Regions from separate parts of the Marinobacter sp. es.048 genome, predicted to be linked through region 2. Evidence: riboswitches for the same ligand, from Rfam matches in the RefSeq annotation. Region 2 holds a riboswitch; the other holds the start of a gene.
The links. A riboswitch is a leader RNA that binds a small molecule or an ion and turns the genes downstream of it on or off. The one in region 2 is predicted to bind thiamine pyrophosphate.

Region 1: it holds a riboswitch for thiamine pyrophosphate, as region 2 does, so the genes downstream of both, thiB (thiamine ABC transporter substrate binding subunit) here and thiC (phosphomethylpyrimidine synthase ThiC) in region 2, are expected to answer to the same signal.

The regions. Positions count from the first base shown of each region.
Region 1 covers NZ_FYFA01000002.1:357,196-365,708, forward strand. Annotated here, with positions in the region: gene CFT65_RS12660 (S8 family serine peptidase) at 1-1,061, opposite strand, end outside; gene CFT65_RS12665 (hypothetical protein) at 1,071-1,943, opposite strand; gene CFT65_RS12670 (outer membrane protein assembly factor BamE) at 2,013-2,483, opposite strand; gene CFT65_RS19060 (hypothetical protein) at 3,167-3,307, shown strand; tRNA gene CFT65_RS12675 (tRNA-Cys) at 3,463-3,536, opposite strand; tRNA gene CFT65_RS12680 (tRNA-Gly) at 3,597-3,672, opposite strand; TPP riboswitch at 3,807-3,908, shown strand; gene thiB (thiamine ABC transporter substrate binding subunit) at 3,956-4,960, shown strand; gene thiP (thiamine/thiamine pyrophosphate ABC transporter permease) at 4,960-6,627, shown strand; gene CFT65_RS12695 (ATP-binding cassette domain-containing protein) at 6,620-7,234, shown strand; gene CFT65_RS12700 (MlaE family ABC transporter permease) at 7,288-8,451, shown strand; gene CFT65_RS12705 (ABC transporter ATP-binding protein) at 8,463-8,513, shown strand, end outside.
Region 2 covers NZ_FYFA01000002.1:1,391,979-1,400,491, forward strand. Annotated here, with positions in the region: gene thiC (phosphomethylpyrimidine synthase ThiC) at 1-1,240, opposite strand, end outside; TPP riboswitch at 1,329-1,451, opposite strand; gene CFT65_RS17455 (TolC family outer membrane protein) at 1,635-3,017, shown strand; gene waaA (lipid IV(A) 3-deoxy-D-manno-octulosonic acid transferase) at 3,066-4,319, opposite strand; gene lpxL (LpxL/LpxP family Kdo(2)-lipid IV(A) lauroyl/palmitoleoyl acyltransferase) at 4,440-5,387, shown strand; gene CFT65_RS17470 (mitochondrial fission ELM1 family protein) at 5,438-6,433, shown strand; gene CFT65_RS17475 (glycosyltransferase family 4 protein) at 6,430-7,545, shown strand; gene CFT65_RS17480 (glycosyltransferase) at 7,542-8,513, shown strand, end outside.

The sequences.
Region 1 (8,513 bases), 1.0 Mb from region 2:
TTCGTAGTGAAGACGGAGCTACCGGTCGCATAGATGTCAACAAGCTCCCCAAAGTTGGAGAAGCCTGACTTCTGCCCATCCAGCATGTTGGCACCGACAGACACGACACCCTCGCAGTTAGTGGGGTAGGTGTTGGAAGCATCCATATTTTCGTTACCTGCTGCACCGACAACTAGGATGCGTTTGGATCGAGCGATGTTGAGTGCGTCCTGCAAGTAGCGTGGACACGTGGTTATCGCACCAAGAGACAGATTGATTACATCCACAGGCTCACTTAGCGTTGCTACCCCCTCAACGGGCTCGCCAGCCAACCACAAAATGGCATCGGCAACGTCGGTGGTAAAGCCACTGCCAGTGCACCAAAGTGCACGTGCTGCGATAATGTCAGCATCGACGATACCGGCCATGCCTTTGCCATTATTAGTTGTTGCCGCAGTTATATGCGCACCATGGGTGCCGTGACGGTACTCGCAGGTGGGGTCCAGGACATTCTCACGAAACTCAGGACCACGCTCCCCAGTAACGACATTGGCGCCAGATGAGTAGGTAATGTCGCCGGTTTCTGCAAAGCCACTATCAACGAAGCCGATACGCATACGCTCTGATCGATCGTAGATGGCCTGAGCCCGGTTAATGTTCAGGCGACCGGGTGTGGTCTCAGAAGAATCATCCCAGATTCTTTGGTCAATAAGCCTCGGGTCATTGTAAACCTGATCGCCAACCGCGCTTCCGCGTACAGTAGATGGTACCGGAATTTCTTTGACCGGCTTGATGTTCTCTATTTTTCGGGCGATCTCAATGTCACCAATGGTGGCATCGTTCTCCAGTCGCTCTATGGTTTCCTCAACCTCATCTCCGGATACGACAAGACGCTTCCAACGATATTCCAAAGTATCACCTTGAGTTGAGCCTTCCTCGCTACCAATAACCTTGTAGACAATGATGGCTTTTTCGCTGTCCGAAGATTCCGGAACAGATTTCATGGGAGTTGGCTCATCAGCAAGGGCCAGACAGTGAGCGCTGACGAAAAACGCTGCTGCGAGTACATTCTTGATCGACATAGCCGCTCCTTAAAGACCGGTCAGGGGGGTCAGAATTTCGAATCCGGCAACGTAGTACACTTGCCCTGTTTCTGGATCAGTTTTCAGCATTGAGTCTGCGAAGTAACGGCTGAAACGAGCCTGGGACTCAACATATTCAAGACCGGAATTGGGCAGAGTCGACATCACAGCACTCGATGTAGCGTCCAATTTACGAATCATCCCGTAACCGTAGTCGTCGTGACTAGCCACCTCAGAAAGCGCGGTGTTGAGATAGCTTTGAAGAGCGCTCTCGCCAATGATGCCAGCCTGGTAGTCATCATAAGCCTGGGAAAGCTGCTTGAAACTCGATCGAGCCGATGCGTATGTGGGCTGACCCGTTGCATCGAAATCATCAATTAATTCGTCCCGCTGGGCCGGGGTCAGATCTTCACGCAGATACCCAAGGTCGATCAGGTATTCGTAGACCTTTCTGTCTTCCGACAGGGCGAGAATCTCGTCAGCATTTTGCTGGATATTAAAAGCCCGGGACTCGACTGCCTGTGCAGACGTATTGATGCCCATGATTTCATAGCGTTGGATCAGAGTGTCATTACCCTTTGACATATACACGTCGTAAGTGCCCAGAACCGGCTGCTCTAATTCGGAAGCAACGATAGAGATATCGGAACCAGTGAAAGATAGAGTAAAGCTTTCACTGGGCTGAACCGGCTCGATTCTATCGATGGTGTTGCGAGCAGGGACACTGTCAGTTGTGTCCTCCGCGATAGAAAATTCAACTTTTTCGTTAATACGGACAGTCTGCGGTTTGTCACTGCCACTGCCACTGCCACCGCCACCGCCACAACCTGTGGCGAAAAGCGCTACTGCTATGCATGATGCAAACGCTTTGCTAGATCTCATTCAATTTCCTTATTTTGCGAACTCTTCATCTGCTAATGCTTTTTGGTAACTTTTTTGTTCAGCAACTTTTTAATTAACGCCATTGGAGGCATCTACGAGGGGGTTCCCAGTGGGGCTATTTCGAGAATTGGTTTTGTATGCCTTGACTAATTCCCCGTTGGTATCGAAGCGGACAATGGTTGTTTCGTTCGTATTTCCACCAAAATGACGGATTTCTGTATACGGGTAGGACCAAATTTCTTGGCCATTGCTCTCATTGATTTCGGGCGGGAATCCCAGAATTTGCTCAACTTCAGCCGAAGTCATGCCAGACTGCAGGCGATCCAGATCTTGATCGGACACTTTCACTCCGTTCGTATACGGCTGGAACAACCCACCTACGGCATTGCCAACACCTTCCGCAACGGCCCCAACCCCCTCCTTTACACCTTCTGCGGCATTCGAAAATGCGCTCTGGTTTCCACCAGAGGTTGCACAACCAGAGAGCGCAATAGAAGCCAAAACGACCGCGCAAAAAAGCTTTACGTGTTTCTCATTCACTTTGAGATCCTTTTATTTGGTTCCATGAAAAAAACCCAGCAAAGAGGAGCCGGGCTAAGAATAGGAACCTATCACTTCCCTCCCTAAGAAGCTGTACAGTGTTTAGTCAAATGGACCAAAAAAACTCCGTTTAACAACCTTTTACACATATCATGATCATAACCCCCTCTTTGACTGATGTTGCTCGCACAGAGAACCGTTCTTTTGAATTGCAGGCCAAAACGCACAGATCACTCTTGAACAAAATGGCCCGGATACCTTCTACAATCTACAACTATCGGAAGCTCGACGACGGAAAAGGGAGTACTGGAATGAAGGCGATTATCGGCGCTGCAGGTCGAATTCTTCCACTCGTGAATACAACCGCAAATACCACGTATACGGACAAGGGCTCGCTCAATACCTGTACTGACAACAGAGGCAACAACCATAGTTCGGCAACCAGACCTACGTGACATGGCACAGAGGCCGAAACCGATGCAGCAGGTCATGGAACCCGGCAAAGTAATGAGTCCAGGCGCTGCTAGCCGATTTACCGGACACGCTTGAGTCTGGAATTACGCCGTAGAATGGCCAAGCTAGTAAGACATCTATGCATGCATAGTATGTGGCAAGGGCCTATTAATCGGCCAGATACAAGGGTAACAATCTGTTGTGAGACCTGAGGATGAAGGGCTTAACTGATGAGTTATTGCTCCCGGGGTTGGAGCAAGAAAGATATGCACGAGAGCGAGGCAATTCGCAAACACTACCGTCTGGTGGTGCCACCGAAGCGGGCTCGATCCACGCTGACGTGCATCAACCAGTGCAAAGCCGAGTCGTAAGGTTCTCAAAATATGAGTATCGGAAGGGATAGGATCGAGGTTTTTGGTGCCCAGGAAGGGCCGTTTCAGGCCTCGAAAAGTTTTCTCAGAATTTTCTCGGTGCAGAATGCAACTATTTTGGTGTGCTGCAAACCGTTGGAATTACTGGGGAAAATTGGAGGCGCGGGTCGGAATCGAACCGGCGTACACGGAGTTGCAGTCCGCTGCATAACCACTCTGCCACCGCGCCGGAAAAGATCGAAGGGATCAGATCTTTGTGCTCTCAGGTGGGCATTGAGAGACTTGATATTGGAGCGGGAAACGAGATTCGAACTCGCGACCCCAACCTTGGCAAGGTTGTGCTCTACCAACTGAGCTATTCCCGCTCTTTGTTTCCGGGGCATTGCCTCGTCAACGGCTGGGTATTCTACGGATTACGCTTCTGCCGTCAATACTTTTTTTCAAGTTTATGTTTTATAGGGATTTGTTGGTTAAATAATGTTCGGGTCGGTATAATGCACATAACTCAACGGGGTGCCCGGTTTATTCATCAGGGGCTGAGACCATACCCGCGGAACCTGATCCGGCTCGTACCGGCGAAGGGATTGAGTGCTCACCGTACCGGTGACGCCGCGGCATGGTTCCCTGACCGACATAAGGACTCGAACCATGCCAAAGCTTATCCTCTTCCTGCTGGCGGGCGTTGCCCTGCCCCTCCTCGCGCATGCACAGGGCAACGAGACTCTGACCGTCTACACGCACCCATCCTTCGCGGCCGAATGGGGGCCTGGTCCGGGCGTTAAGGCGGCCTTCGAGCAACAGTGTGACTGCACTCTCGACTATGTAGTGCTGGAAAGCGGAGGTGACATACTTCAGAGGCTCCGTCTGGAAGGCAGTTCTACCGGGGCGGACGTTGTTCTTGGGCTGGATACGGGCACCATGGAGACCGCTCGCCAGACCGGTTTGCTTACCCCCCATAAAATCGGGCTTGATGCGCTCGATCTGCCGGTGGACTGGGACGACTCGCTTTTCGTTCCATATGACTGGGGCTACTTTGCCTTCGTCTACGATACCGAACAGCTGCCCAACCCGCCGGAAAGCCTGGAAGAACTGGTCAATTCGCCGGACGACGTCCAGATCATTATCCAGGACCCGCGCACAAGCACCCCGGGTCTCGGCCTGTTGCTCTGGATGAAAGCGGTCTACGGCGACCAGGCCGGCGAGAAATGGCAGGCGCTGAGCGACAACATCCTGACGACCACCAAGAGCTGGAGTGACGGCTACTTTTCGCTGTTTATGAACGGGGAGGCACCCATGATCCTCTCCTACTCAACTTCGCCCGCCTATCACATGGCCATCGATAAGACCGACCGGTATCAGGCGGCACAATTCAAGGAAGGTCATTATCTGCAGGTGGAAGTGGCTGCGCTGGTGGAACCCTCTGATCAGAAAGCGCTCGCGCGGGAGTTCCTTCAATTTATCCTGACACCGGACTTTCAGCGTCATATTCCGCTCAAGAATGTGATGTACCCGGCCATTGATCTCGGCGATGAGTTACCTGCGGTGTTTGATCGATTGATTCAGCCAGAGGCAACCCTGTTTATTGATCCGGCCGAGGTGGCCGAGCAACGCAAAGCCTGGCTCGATGAATGGCTCAACGCCATGATTCCGTGATGCAACGATCCTTATCGGCGCCACTCAGTCGCCCTGCCTGGCAGGTCGTGCCAGGCCTGATTATCGCGCTTGTTCTGCTGGCACTGACCCTGGCCGGTCTGGCGGCGCTGGTGTGGCGGGCTCCCTTGCCTGCGGTGTCCGAGCTCTGGGAGAATCGATACCTGGCCAACGTTATTCGATTCACTGTCTGGCAGGCCACGCTCTCGACCGTCATAAGCCTGAGCCTGGGGCTGGCAATCGCGCTGGCTCTGGTCCGGCAACCTCGGTTTCCGGGCCGTAGCCTGCTGTTGCGTATCATGGAACTGAGCCTGGTTTTGCCAACCATCGTGGCAGTATCGGGCCTGATTGGTATTTATGGCCGCCAGGGCTGGCTGACCACTCTGGTGGGCGACTGGACGTCCGCTAGCTGGAATCTTTACGGGCTGAAAGGGATCTTACTGGCACACGTCTTTTTTAATGCGCCACTGGCCGGCCGCATTCTGCTTCAGGCACTGGAATCAGTGCCGTCGACTCAGCGGCGCGTGGCCAGCCAACTGGGTCTCAGAGGCTGGTGGCTATGGCGAACGCTGGATTGGCCCGCGGTACGAAGCGTGTTACCAGCACTCTGTGCCCTTGTATTTACCCTGTGTTTTACCAGCTTCGCCATTGTTATGACGCTCGGAGGTGGGCCGGCATCCACCACACTTGAAGTGGCCATATACCAATCCCTCCGTTTCGAGTTCGATTTTGGCCGTGCCGCCCAGCTCGCCATGGTGCAATTGTCAATCTGTGGGGCACTTTGGTTACTTGTCGTGCGACGAGGCGTGACGCATGATTTCGCACCAAATCGAAGGTTCGCGGAAATGATCCGCCGTCCCGATTGCCGGGGTGCGACCCGGTTCAGGGACAGAGTTTTACTGTTCACTTTTTCCCTGTTTTTAATGCTACCACTGGCCGCAATCCTGCTTCGTGGCCTGCCTGGGTTGGCCACTGTCGCCCTCGAAGCTGGCAATCCGCTACTCGATCTGGCGAATGCGACGCTGCGCAGTTTTGCCATTGCCCTGCCTGCCGGTGTCTTTTCTGTGATGTCCGGCCTCTTGATTCTGACGCTTGCCAGCCGAGGCAAAACATTTTCAAAAATTTCCTCCATAGCGTCAGCGTTGCCCCTGATGGTGCCACCCATTGTTCTGGGGACGGGGCTGTTTCTGCTGCTTCGCCCGGCCCTTGGGCAACCCTCCGAGGGGTTGGCACTGGTGGCGCTGATAAACGGGCTGATGGCCCTGCCCTTTGTAACGCAGTTACTGAAAGGTCCTCTGACCGCACTGGATGAGAACACCGTGCGCCAGGCAGACCAGTTGGGATTGCTTGGCTGGTATCGCTGGCGCTGGCTGCACTGGCCGCGGCTGAAGCGCCCGATGGCCCTGGCAATGGCCTACGGAACCGCACTCTCTCTCGGGGATTTCGGCGTCATCGCCTTATTCGGAACGCCGGGCCAGCCTACCCTCCCGGTACTGCTATACCAGCAACTTGGCAGTTACCGTATGGAATTGGCGGCCGGCACTGCCCTATGGCTCATTGCGATGTTGTTACTGGTGTTTGCCGCCTTCAATCTTGCCAGCCACGAGCGCGGACACCGTAAACATTCGAAAAGTACCATCGAGACCCTCGCGGAGGCCCGTCATGCTTGAGGTAAAGGATCTGACCTTCCGCTATCCCGGCACGGATGCCTCCTGGAACTTTACGTTCCAGGTTAACCCATGCGAATGCATTGCCATTCAAGGTCCGAGCGGTTCGGGAAAATCCACGCTTCTGAACCTTCTGGCAGGGTTTCTGACGCCTGAATCCGGCTCTGTTCACTGGAACGGTGAGTGTCTGGAAGATCGCCCCCCATGGGATCGCCCCATCACCAGTCTGTTTCAGGAACATAATCTGTTCGAGCATCTGGATGTTCAGACCAATATCGGCCTGGGCATCCACCCCGGATTAAAACTCAGCACGGATCAAAAAAGGGCAATCTCCCGAGGGCTTGCCAACGTTGGCCTGGCGGGCTTCGAACGGCGGATGCCGGGCGATCTCTCCGGCGGTCAGCGCCAGCGAGTCGCCTTGCTGCGCGCGCTTCTTCGAGATCAACCCATCCTTCTGCTCGATGAACCTCTCACCGGGCTGGACGCCGAGGCACGAAATCAACTGCGTGAGTTACTGAAGAACCACAAGGCGAAAGGCAAAGTGCTGATACTTGCCAGCCATGACGCGGAAGACAGAAAGATACTGGCGGATAAGCAGCTGAATCTCTAAGCTGTCGTTAGCTTGATATTCAATAACTTCCCGAGTCCCGGACGCATCTGCAGATGGCATCACCCCCTTCCCAGTCCCAGGCATCTGAGCAGGCCGGTTCGCCAACCGGCAGGGTCCGATTCCATTCGGGCCGCCTGACCATTCAGGGTGATTGGACACTTGCGTGCTTTTATTCCCTGAAGCACCAATTGGCCGCACTCACTGACGATGCTCGTGCACCCGAAAACCTGGACCTAACAGGTCTGCAGAAGATTGATACAGCAGGCGCATCGCTGATCGGCTCCTTCCTGGGGCCCGATACCCTGAAACACCATGTGGCCAGTGATGACAGCCTCTCCAGGGAAAAGGCTGCCCTGCTTATGGCGGTTGCCGATTCTCTGACACGCGTGGCAAAACCCGAGAGACCCAAGGGTTCGTTAATACGCCGATCTCTTGGCAACACCGGCCAGAAAGTGGAATCAATTGCTCTTCTGCTGTGGGTGTTAACGGGATTTATCGGCCAGACACTCGGCACCCTGGCCTGGAACCTTCCGAGGCCCTGGCGCTGGCGCATGACCCCCTTCGTCGCGGCCGTTCATGATACGGGCCTGAATGCCCTGCCCATCGTGGCATTGCTCACATTCCTGGTGGGCGCTGTGGTGGCGTTTCTGGGGGCAACGGTTCTGGATGATTTTGGCGCGACCATTTATACGGTCAACCTGGTGGCATTCTCGTTCCTGCGGGAATTTGGCGTGCTTTTGGCCGCGATCCTTTTGGCGGGTCGGACTGCCAGCGCCTTTACCGCCCACATTGGCGCCATGAAGGTCAACGAAGAGCTTGATGCCATACGCACCCTGGGCCTGAATCCCATTGAACTGCTTGTTCTGCCCCGGGTAATGGCAATGATGGTGAGCCTGCCCATTCTCACCTTTGTGGGCATGATCTCGGGCATGGTTGGCGGCGCCATGGTCTGCGCCCTGGTGCTGGACATCTCCCCTACCCAGTTCACGGCCATAGTGCAGCGGGACATTGCTCTGCAGCATTTCTTCGTAGGCATCGTCAAGGCACCGATCTTTGCATTTCTGATTGCCGTGATTGGCTGCCTGGAGGGATTCAAGGTGGCTGGCAGTGCACAATCGGTGGGCGAGCACACCACCTCCAGCGTGGTTCAGTCCATCTTCATGGTAATTCTGCTGGATTCCATTGCTGCACTATTCTTTATGGAAATGGGCTGGTAAGCATGGCGGTTATGGCAGTATCCCCGAACCCTGAATCAAGAAACGAGCCGGTGATTTCCGTA
Region 2 (8,513 bases):
CGATCTTGGTCAGTTCGCCCAGGGTTTCCAGCTCGCCGAACTGGGCCGCGTCATTGGCATCGGCGATGGAACCGGGGCGCAGGCCATCGCCGAGACTGAAGGACACGTCATAGGTCTTCATGATTTCGCAGATGTCTTCAAAGTGCTCGTACAGGAAGCTTTCCTTGTGATGAGCCAGGCACCACTTGGCCATGATGGAACCACCCCGGGAGACGATGCCTGTGGTGCGCTTTGCAGTCATGGGCACATGGTGCAGGCGCACGCCGGCGTGGATCGTAAAGTAATCCACTCCCTGTTCGGCCTGCTCGATCAGCGTATCCCGGAAGATTTCCCAGGTCAGGTCTTCGGCCACGCCGCCGACTTTTTCCAGGGCCTGGTAAATCGGCACGGTGCCGATAGGGACCGGCGAGTTGCGGATGATCCACTCCCGGGTTTCGTGAATGTTCTTGCCGGTTGACAGGTCCATGACGGTATCCGAGCCCCAGCGGATGCCCCAGGTGAGCTTTTCCACTTCTTCCTCGATGGAGGAACTGACGGCGGAGTTGCCGATGTTGCCGTTGATCTTCACAAGGAAGTTGCGACCGATGATCATCGGTTCGGTTTCCGGGTGGTTGATATTGGCGGGGATGATGGCGCGGCCACGGGCCACTTCTTCACGCACAAACTCGGGCGTGATCTCCGGCGGCAGGTTGGCACCGAATGACTGGCCCGGGTGCTGATCATCCAGCAGGCCGTTCTCGCGGGCTTCCTGCAGCTTCATGTTTTCGCGAATGGCGATGAATTCCATCTCCGGAGTGATGATTCCCCGGCGGGCGTAATGCATCTGACTGACGTTCTTACCCGGCTTGGCGCGCAGTGGCTTGCGCTCGTCCATAAAACGGAGCGGGTCCAGTTGCGGATCTTTCATTCGGCGGCGGGTGAATTCGGAGGAGTAACCTTGCAGCTGTTCGACATCGTCGCGCTCTGCAATCCACTCCGCTCTCAAAGGCTTGAGACCTTTGCGCAGGTCGATAGTCGCATCCAGATCCGTGTAAGGTCCGGAAGTGTCGTACACCACAACCGGTGGATTTTTTTCTCCGCCCATCTCGGTCGGGGTGTCCCGGACGGTAATTTCCCGCATGGGCACCCGTAGATCGGGTCGGCTACCCTGGACGTAGATTTTACGGGAACTTGGCAAAGGTTTAATGGCGGCGGAATCCACCTGTGCGGAATCGCTGAGGTAATCAGGCAAGTTGGTCATCATTCGCTCCCGGAACAATTATTGGATTTCGGGTCGCGTATGACGGAGCTTTCGACACGGACTCCCTCTGGGGAGAACACTGGTCTTTCAGCACTGTAGTCTTAAATCCCTACGCCGGTATTATCCGGATCAGGTCGCGGGTTCTGCGATGCAATCTCAGCCGGTTGCTCCCATTTCTTCGGAAAGCAGACCAGCACCCCGTCAAGACGCGAATCTGTAATGCGTGACACCCAGAATGGATGCCATTTGCAAGTGTAGAGCTGCAGGCAATTATTGTCCATAATGACCAACCAGACCCGTCTGCCCACGAAAACGGGGATAGCTTGCGTGCCCGCCAGCCCGACACGCACCCCGACTACCGGGCAAAGATGCGTAACCGTATTCAGGAGACAGAATGAAGAAGCGATTGCTTTCCGGACTTATTGGCCTCATGGCGGCCCAATCCGCCCTTTCCATGGATCTGGTCGAGACCTATGAGAAAGCACTTTCCTACGACTCCGGCATTGCCGCAGCCCGGGCAAGCTTTGAAGCCCAACAGGCAGCCAGCGATGTCAGCCAGAGCGCATTGCTGCCCCAGATCGGCGCCTTTGGTGAAGGCAACTACATTGATGTAGATGGCCCCAGCCAGGACAACAGCTACCGGGAACTGAACTACGGTGTCCAGCTTACGCAGCCACTGTTCCGGGCCGACGCCTGGTTTCGCTATGACGCCAGCAAGTTTCAGACTGAATCGGCTCGCGCAGAATACAACCTTGCCCAGCAGCAGCTGATCCTGGACGTTGCAACCGCTTACTTCAACGTGCTTCGGGCCCGGGACACTGTCACCACTGCCCGGGCAACCGAAGCTGCCATCCAGCGCCAGTACGAGCAGGCCCAGGAACGCTTTGATGTGGGCCTGATTGCCATTACCGAGGTCTATGAGGCGCGGGCCAGTTACGATGACAGCAAAAGCCAGCGCATTGCCGCCGAAAACCAGCTCAACGTGGCCCGGGAACAACTGGCCCGGCTGACCGGTGAGTACGCCGAGGAACTGGACAACCTTCGTCAGAACTTCCCCCTGGGCCGTCCGGACCCCATGGATCCGTCCGCCTGGGAAGCAACCGCCCTGGAGCAGAACTGGTCGATTCAGTCTGCCCTGTATGAGCTCAACGCCAATGAAGCTGGCCTTCGGGAAGCGAAGGCCGGCCACTACCCGACTGTGGACTTGAATGCGTCCTACGGGAAAACAGATCTCAGCGGAATTGACGCCGCCAACGCGCCCATCACCAGTCAGCAAGATGGCACCACGACACGCGGGGCCATCGGCCTCACTCTGAATGTGCCGCTCTACAGTGGTGGTGGCACACAGGCAGGCGTCCGCCAGCAACGCTCACTGGTAACTGTGGCAGAGCAGTCGTTGAATACGGTTCGTCGAGATGTTCGTGTAAATACGAGAAGCCTGTTCCTGACCGTCAACAATAATGTTGAAACTGCCTCGGCACTGGAGCAGACCATCGTCTCCCGCCGTAGTGCACTGGACGCGACCCGCGCAGGCTATGAAGTGGGAACACGGAACATCGTCGAGGTGCTGGACGCCGAGCGGGCCTACTACGTTGCTCTCAGGGATTACGCCAACGCCCGCTACGACTACGTGATCAACTCACTTCAGCTGAAACAGGCCGCTGGCACCCTGAGCCCCCAGGACCTGATCGAGCTGAACAATTGGTTGAGCGCGGCAGCGCCGGGTATCGAGGCGCTGGCAAACGAGGAAAAAACACTGGACGATCTGAGCCGGTGAATGTCAGGGCGAGCCTGCGGGCTCGCCCTGACCTTTCCGAGAGAGGGTTCAGACCCGTTCGATAATGCCGTCGACCACCTTGTCGAGTGCGCCCCGATTCTTGTTAACAACCTCTAATGCCCTCTGGCCAATTGCTTCACGCTCCTGCTCGTCACTAAAGAGGGACGACACATGCGCGGCCAGATCATCTGCATCGGCAACCAGCTTAACGCCCCGATCGTCGAGCAGGCGTTGGTAAATGGTTTCGAAATTAAAGATGTGCGGGCCAGAAAACACCGGGATGCCCCATCCGGCGGGTTCGAGGGGATTGTGGCCGCCGCGCTCTATGAGCGACCCGCCGACAAAGGCCTGGTCGCTGGCTCCGTAGAGCATCATTAGCTCCCCCATGGTATCTCCGAGATACACCTGCACCTGGCCCGGGTCCTCTCCACGCGACCGGCGGGCCAGAGTCAGACCTTCCTTCACCGCTTTTTCTGCCACCGGCTCAAAGCGGTCGGGGTGTCTCGGAACCAGGATAAGTAGCGCGTCCGGATGCTCTGTCAAAACCTTTCCATGAGCCGCAAGTAGTTGATCGTTCTCGCTGCCATGGGTGCTGCCGGCAATCCAGACCGGCCGACCTGCCAGCTCATGCCTGAGCGCTGCGGCCGAGGCTCGTACATCCTCTGGAATATCCACGTCAAACTTTACGCTGCCTGTGACGGCAACTTTGGCAGGCGCAACCCCTATACGCCGGAACCGCTCGGCGTCTTTTTCAGCCTGGGCAGCCACCCAGCTGATACTGCGCATGATAGGAGCGGCAAGGCCGCGAATACGATCGTACCCCCGGGCAGATCGCTCTGACAGACGGGCGTTGATAAGGAACACGGGAACCCGGCGGGCCCGGCACTGGCCAATCATGTTCGGCCAGATTTCGGTCTCCATGATAACCAGTATCCGGGGATTGGCCCGATCAAGAAAACGTCGGATAGCACCTGGCGTGTCGTAGGGTGCGTAGGCGTACTCCACCTGATTACCAAACATCTTGCGCGCCTGGGCCAAACCGGTATCCGTCATGGCTGTCATGAGGATAGTGATACCCGGGTTCCGGGCCAGCAGACGCCGGACCATTGGCGCAGCGGCGATGGTTTCACCCACCGAAACGGCATGAACCCACACAACTGTTCCGTTCTGCCTGGGCACAATGCCCAGGCGCTGGTACCAGTTACGCCTGAGTTCCGGAGCTCGACGTCCGTTCCACCACAGGCGCAGCAGGATGAACGGCAAAATCAGCCGAATAAGCTGGGAATAGATAAATTGCAGCACACAGGACTCCGGGCAAAACAGTGCGCTATCATAGCGCAAAACCTATTGATTTGCTTCCGATTGATCGCTCGGGCCATTGGGCCACCATTGATCAATTCAGACTTTGCAGGACCCGCTTTAGTGAAAAAGAAATACCGCAAATTACCGCGAAACACGGATTACTCGGCCTACCGCCATCCCCGCTGGTGGCCCACCTGGCTGGGAATCGCCTTGATGTGGTGTGTGTCCCGGCTGCCAATACGCGTTCAATGGTGGTTGGGCAAGCTGGCGGGACTGCTGGCGTTCCGCTTTGCCCGCAGTCGCCGGCACATCGCCGAGGTGAATATCCAGCTTTGTTTCCCGGAGCTCAACGCCGCTCAGCAATCGGCGCTGGTCCGGAATGCGTTTATTGCCAATGGTATCGGCTTGCTGGAACTCGGCATCGCCTGGTTTCGTGATCCAGCCAAACTGACAGCGATCACAGAAGTCCATGGCCTTGAGCATTTCGAGCAAGCCCTGAATCATGGCAAAGGCGTTTTGTTGCTTGGCGGCCATTACAGCACCCTGGACCTCGGCGGTAGCTTGGTGACCGAGTTCATCGAAGCAGATGTCATGCAGCGGGATCACAACAACCCATTAATGAACGCGGTGATGACAAGAGCCCGGGAACGCCGCTATGGCACGGTACTGGGCGCCAGAGACCTCCGGGGCCTGTTCCGCAGCCTAAAGAAAAACCGGGCGGTCTGGTATGCCACCGATCAGGATTACGGCCGCAAGGATATTGTCTTTGCACCGTTCTTCGGAATACCGGCGGGCACGATTACCGCAACATCCCGGATTGCAGAACGCAGTGGCTGCAAGGTGGTTCCGTTCAGTCATTTTCGGCGTGACGATGGGCCGGGTTACGACATTTACTTTCACCCTGCCCTTGAGAACTTTCCCAGCGGCGATGATCTTCAGGATGCCACACTGATCAACCAGACTATCGAGCGGGAAGTGCGGCGCGCGCCGGACCAGTATCTGTGGATGCACCGGCGCTTCAAAACCCGCCCGGATGAGAACGACCCGGGCTTCTACGAACGCCGGTAAAACCAGAGAACTCAGGCAACACGGAGGCCGGCATTGCATGCCGGAACACCATGGCCAAAACCGAGCCCAGGACGCAGGATGCATCCGCACCCGTGGTGTGGCTTCTGACCGACAACAAGCCGGGTCACCGGAATCAGCTGAAGGGGCTTGGAAACCGGCTTCGCGTCCTGGCTGGAGCAAGCACCTACTGGATCGACGCCTCCACCATGAAAATACCGCTTTGGCGTGCGCTGCTAGCCTCTCCGCCACGAATGGAGGCGTCACTGCCACGCCCCGACCTGGTCATCGCTGCCGGGTCTGGCACGCACCGACTACTGCTTGCCCTGCGCAAGCTACGCGGAACCCGAACACTGATTATTATGAAGCCCGCATTCCCACTGGCTCTGATCAGCGGCGCCCTGGTTCCGGCCCACGATCGTCTCCAGGCCAGCCCGCGAGTCCTGTTAACCGAGGGCGTTCTGAATACCATCACGCCTCTGGCCAGAATCACCGAGAAACGGGAAGCACTCCTGCTCATAGGCGGGCCCTCACCGCATTTCGACTGGGACGACGACGTCGTCCTGGGTCAGGTATCGCATCTGATCGGCCATTACCCTGACTGGCGCTGGACCATCAGCACCTCCCGGCGAACACCGGAAGCCATGCAGGAACGCCTCGACGAAATGGCCGGGCTGCGAATTACCGTGGTTCACCCCAAGCAGACCCACGAGGACTGGCTCAGCCACCAACTTTCCGCCTCACGGGCGGTCTGGGTGACCCCGGACAGCATGTCCATGGTCTGTGAGGCAGCAACCTCCGGAGTGCCAACCGGCCTTTTCGAGCTGCCTGCCAGGTCTGGCAGCCGGGTTGTGAACGGTGTGGAACGGCTGGTCCGGGACGGGTATGTTGCCCAATGGACCGACCATGCCAGCGTCATGGCAGGCAGAGCCGATCATGACAAGACGCTCTGGGAAGCCAATCGCGCAGCCCGATGGGTACTCGAAAACGGGTTGCTGCCAAAGAGCCAGAAAACCAATCAACGCCTGCACAAGGGGACCAAACCTTGAGAATTCTTCAGGCACTTCCAGCGCTGTACAGTGGCGGCGTGGAACGCGGCACCGTAGAGTTCGCCGCCGATCTCGTGAAACGCGGCCACGAATCCTTTGTCGTCTCCAAGGGCGGCCCTATGGCGGAACAACTGCGGGGACAGGGTTCGAAGCATATTTTCATGCCGATTCACCGGAAGAATCCAGCGTCCTTCGGGCAAATCCTGCCGATGCGCAAACTGCTTCTTGAACTGAAGCCGGACATCGTTCATGTCCGCTCCCGCATGCCCGCCTGGATTATCTTCCTGGCCCTGAAAAGCATCCCAAAGCGGGAACGCCCGGCGGTTGTTTCCACCTTCCACGGCATGTATTCCGTGACACCCTACAGCGCCATCATGACTCGCGCCGATCACATCATTGCCGTGTCCCAGTGTGTGCGGGATTACGTGATAAGCAACTACCACGTACCCGAAGAAAATCTGACCGTCATCCAGCGGGGCGTGGATGTGGATGCCTTTCATCAGCGGGAGCTTCCACAGCAATGGCTGGACCGCTGGTTCCGTCAGTATCCACAGCTTGCCGGCAAGAAAATCATCATGATGCCGGGGCGAATTTCCCGCTGGAAAGGCCAGTTGGATTTCCTGGCCATGATGGCGAAACTGGTGCGGGAGCGGCCCGATTGCCATGGCATCATTGTGGGCGGCGCGGAACCCGGTAAGGAGCATTTCCTTGATGAGCTGGAAAAGGAGCGGGCACGCCTGGAATTGACCGACAAAGTCAGCTTTCTGGGCCAGCGCAATGACATGACCAATCTGTACCTGCTGTCCGACGTGGTCTGCCACATGAGCACCAAGCCCGAGCCCTTTGGCCGGACGGTGACCGAAGCCCTTGCCTCGGGCACACCTGTCGTGGCCTATAATCGTGGCGGGGCGGCAGAAACCCTGCAGGCCTGCTTCAGGGATGGCCTGGTGACGCCAGACAACGTGGAGGAATTCGCCCAGTCCGTTTCCCGGATGCTGGATGCCGAACCGCCGGCCATCGAGATTCCTTACCGTTTCCGGTTGGAAGCACAGACAGAAGCAAGTCTGAAGGTGTACGAAAAAGTGCTGACCAACGCCGCTGGCCGATCATGACTTCACCCACAAAATTAACCATCGCCCTGCTGGTCGCCACACCCGGCACCACCTGGGGCGGTATGGAAAAACACACCGCCGATCTGGCGGGCGCTCTGGCCGAACGGGGGCATAACGTCCATGTGCTGGGCCATAAAACCTACGGGGACAAGTTCCCTGCTGGCGTCCACTTTCATCCACTACCTGTTCGACTCGGGCGACGGAACCTCTGGCTCCAACTGGCCCTACGCCGGCGACTTCGAGAAATAGTACCTGATATTCTGCACGCCCAGGGCAACAAGGCTGCGCAGCTCGCGGCGAAAACCGGAAAACTTGCCCGAGTGCGGGTCGGCACGGTGCACGGCACCAAGTCCAGCCACAAGGCATTTGATCGCCTCGACGAGATCATTGCCGTAAGCCCCAGGATTCTGGCTACTCTGCGACACCCCCGGAAACACCTTATCTACAACGGTGTGGAGTCCAGGAGCCAACGAATGACAACAGACGACGGCCCGGAGCTACCGTCAGGAGTCACCAATGTAATCGCCGTTGGACGACTCGAATCCGTCAAAGGTTTTGATGCGCTGATCAGAGCCTGGGCCATGCTCGGCGATTCGGTACATCGCTGCCATCTGACCATTTTTGGCGAGGGCAGCCAGCGATCACAGCTCGAGCAGTTAATTCGCCAGTTGAAACTGGAACACTCGGTAACCCTCGCAGGGTTACGGGAATATCTGGCGCCCATCTACGACAGAGCCGAATTGACGGTGATCAGTTCCGAACGGGAAGGCTTTCCCTATGTACTGGCGGAGTCCCTTCTCAGTGGCTGTCCGGTTGTCTCGACTCCGGTATCGGGCCCGCGGGATCTTCTTCCGACGCCATCTCTCAGCGCGGGCCACAAGGATGGGGACCTTGCCGAACTGATAGCACGAGCGCTCGCTGATCTGGAGACACTGAAACAAAGTCAGCAGTCCGCCATGGCATTTGCC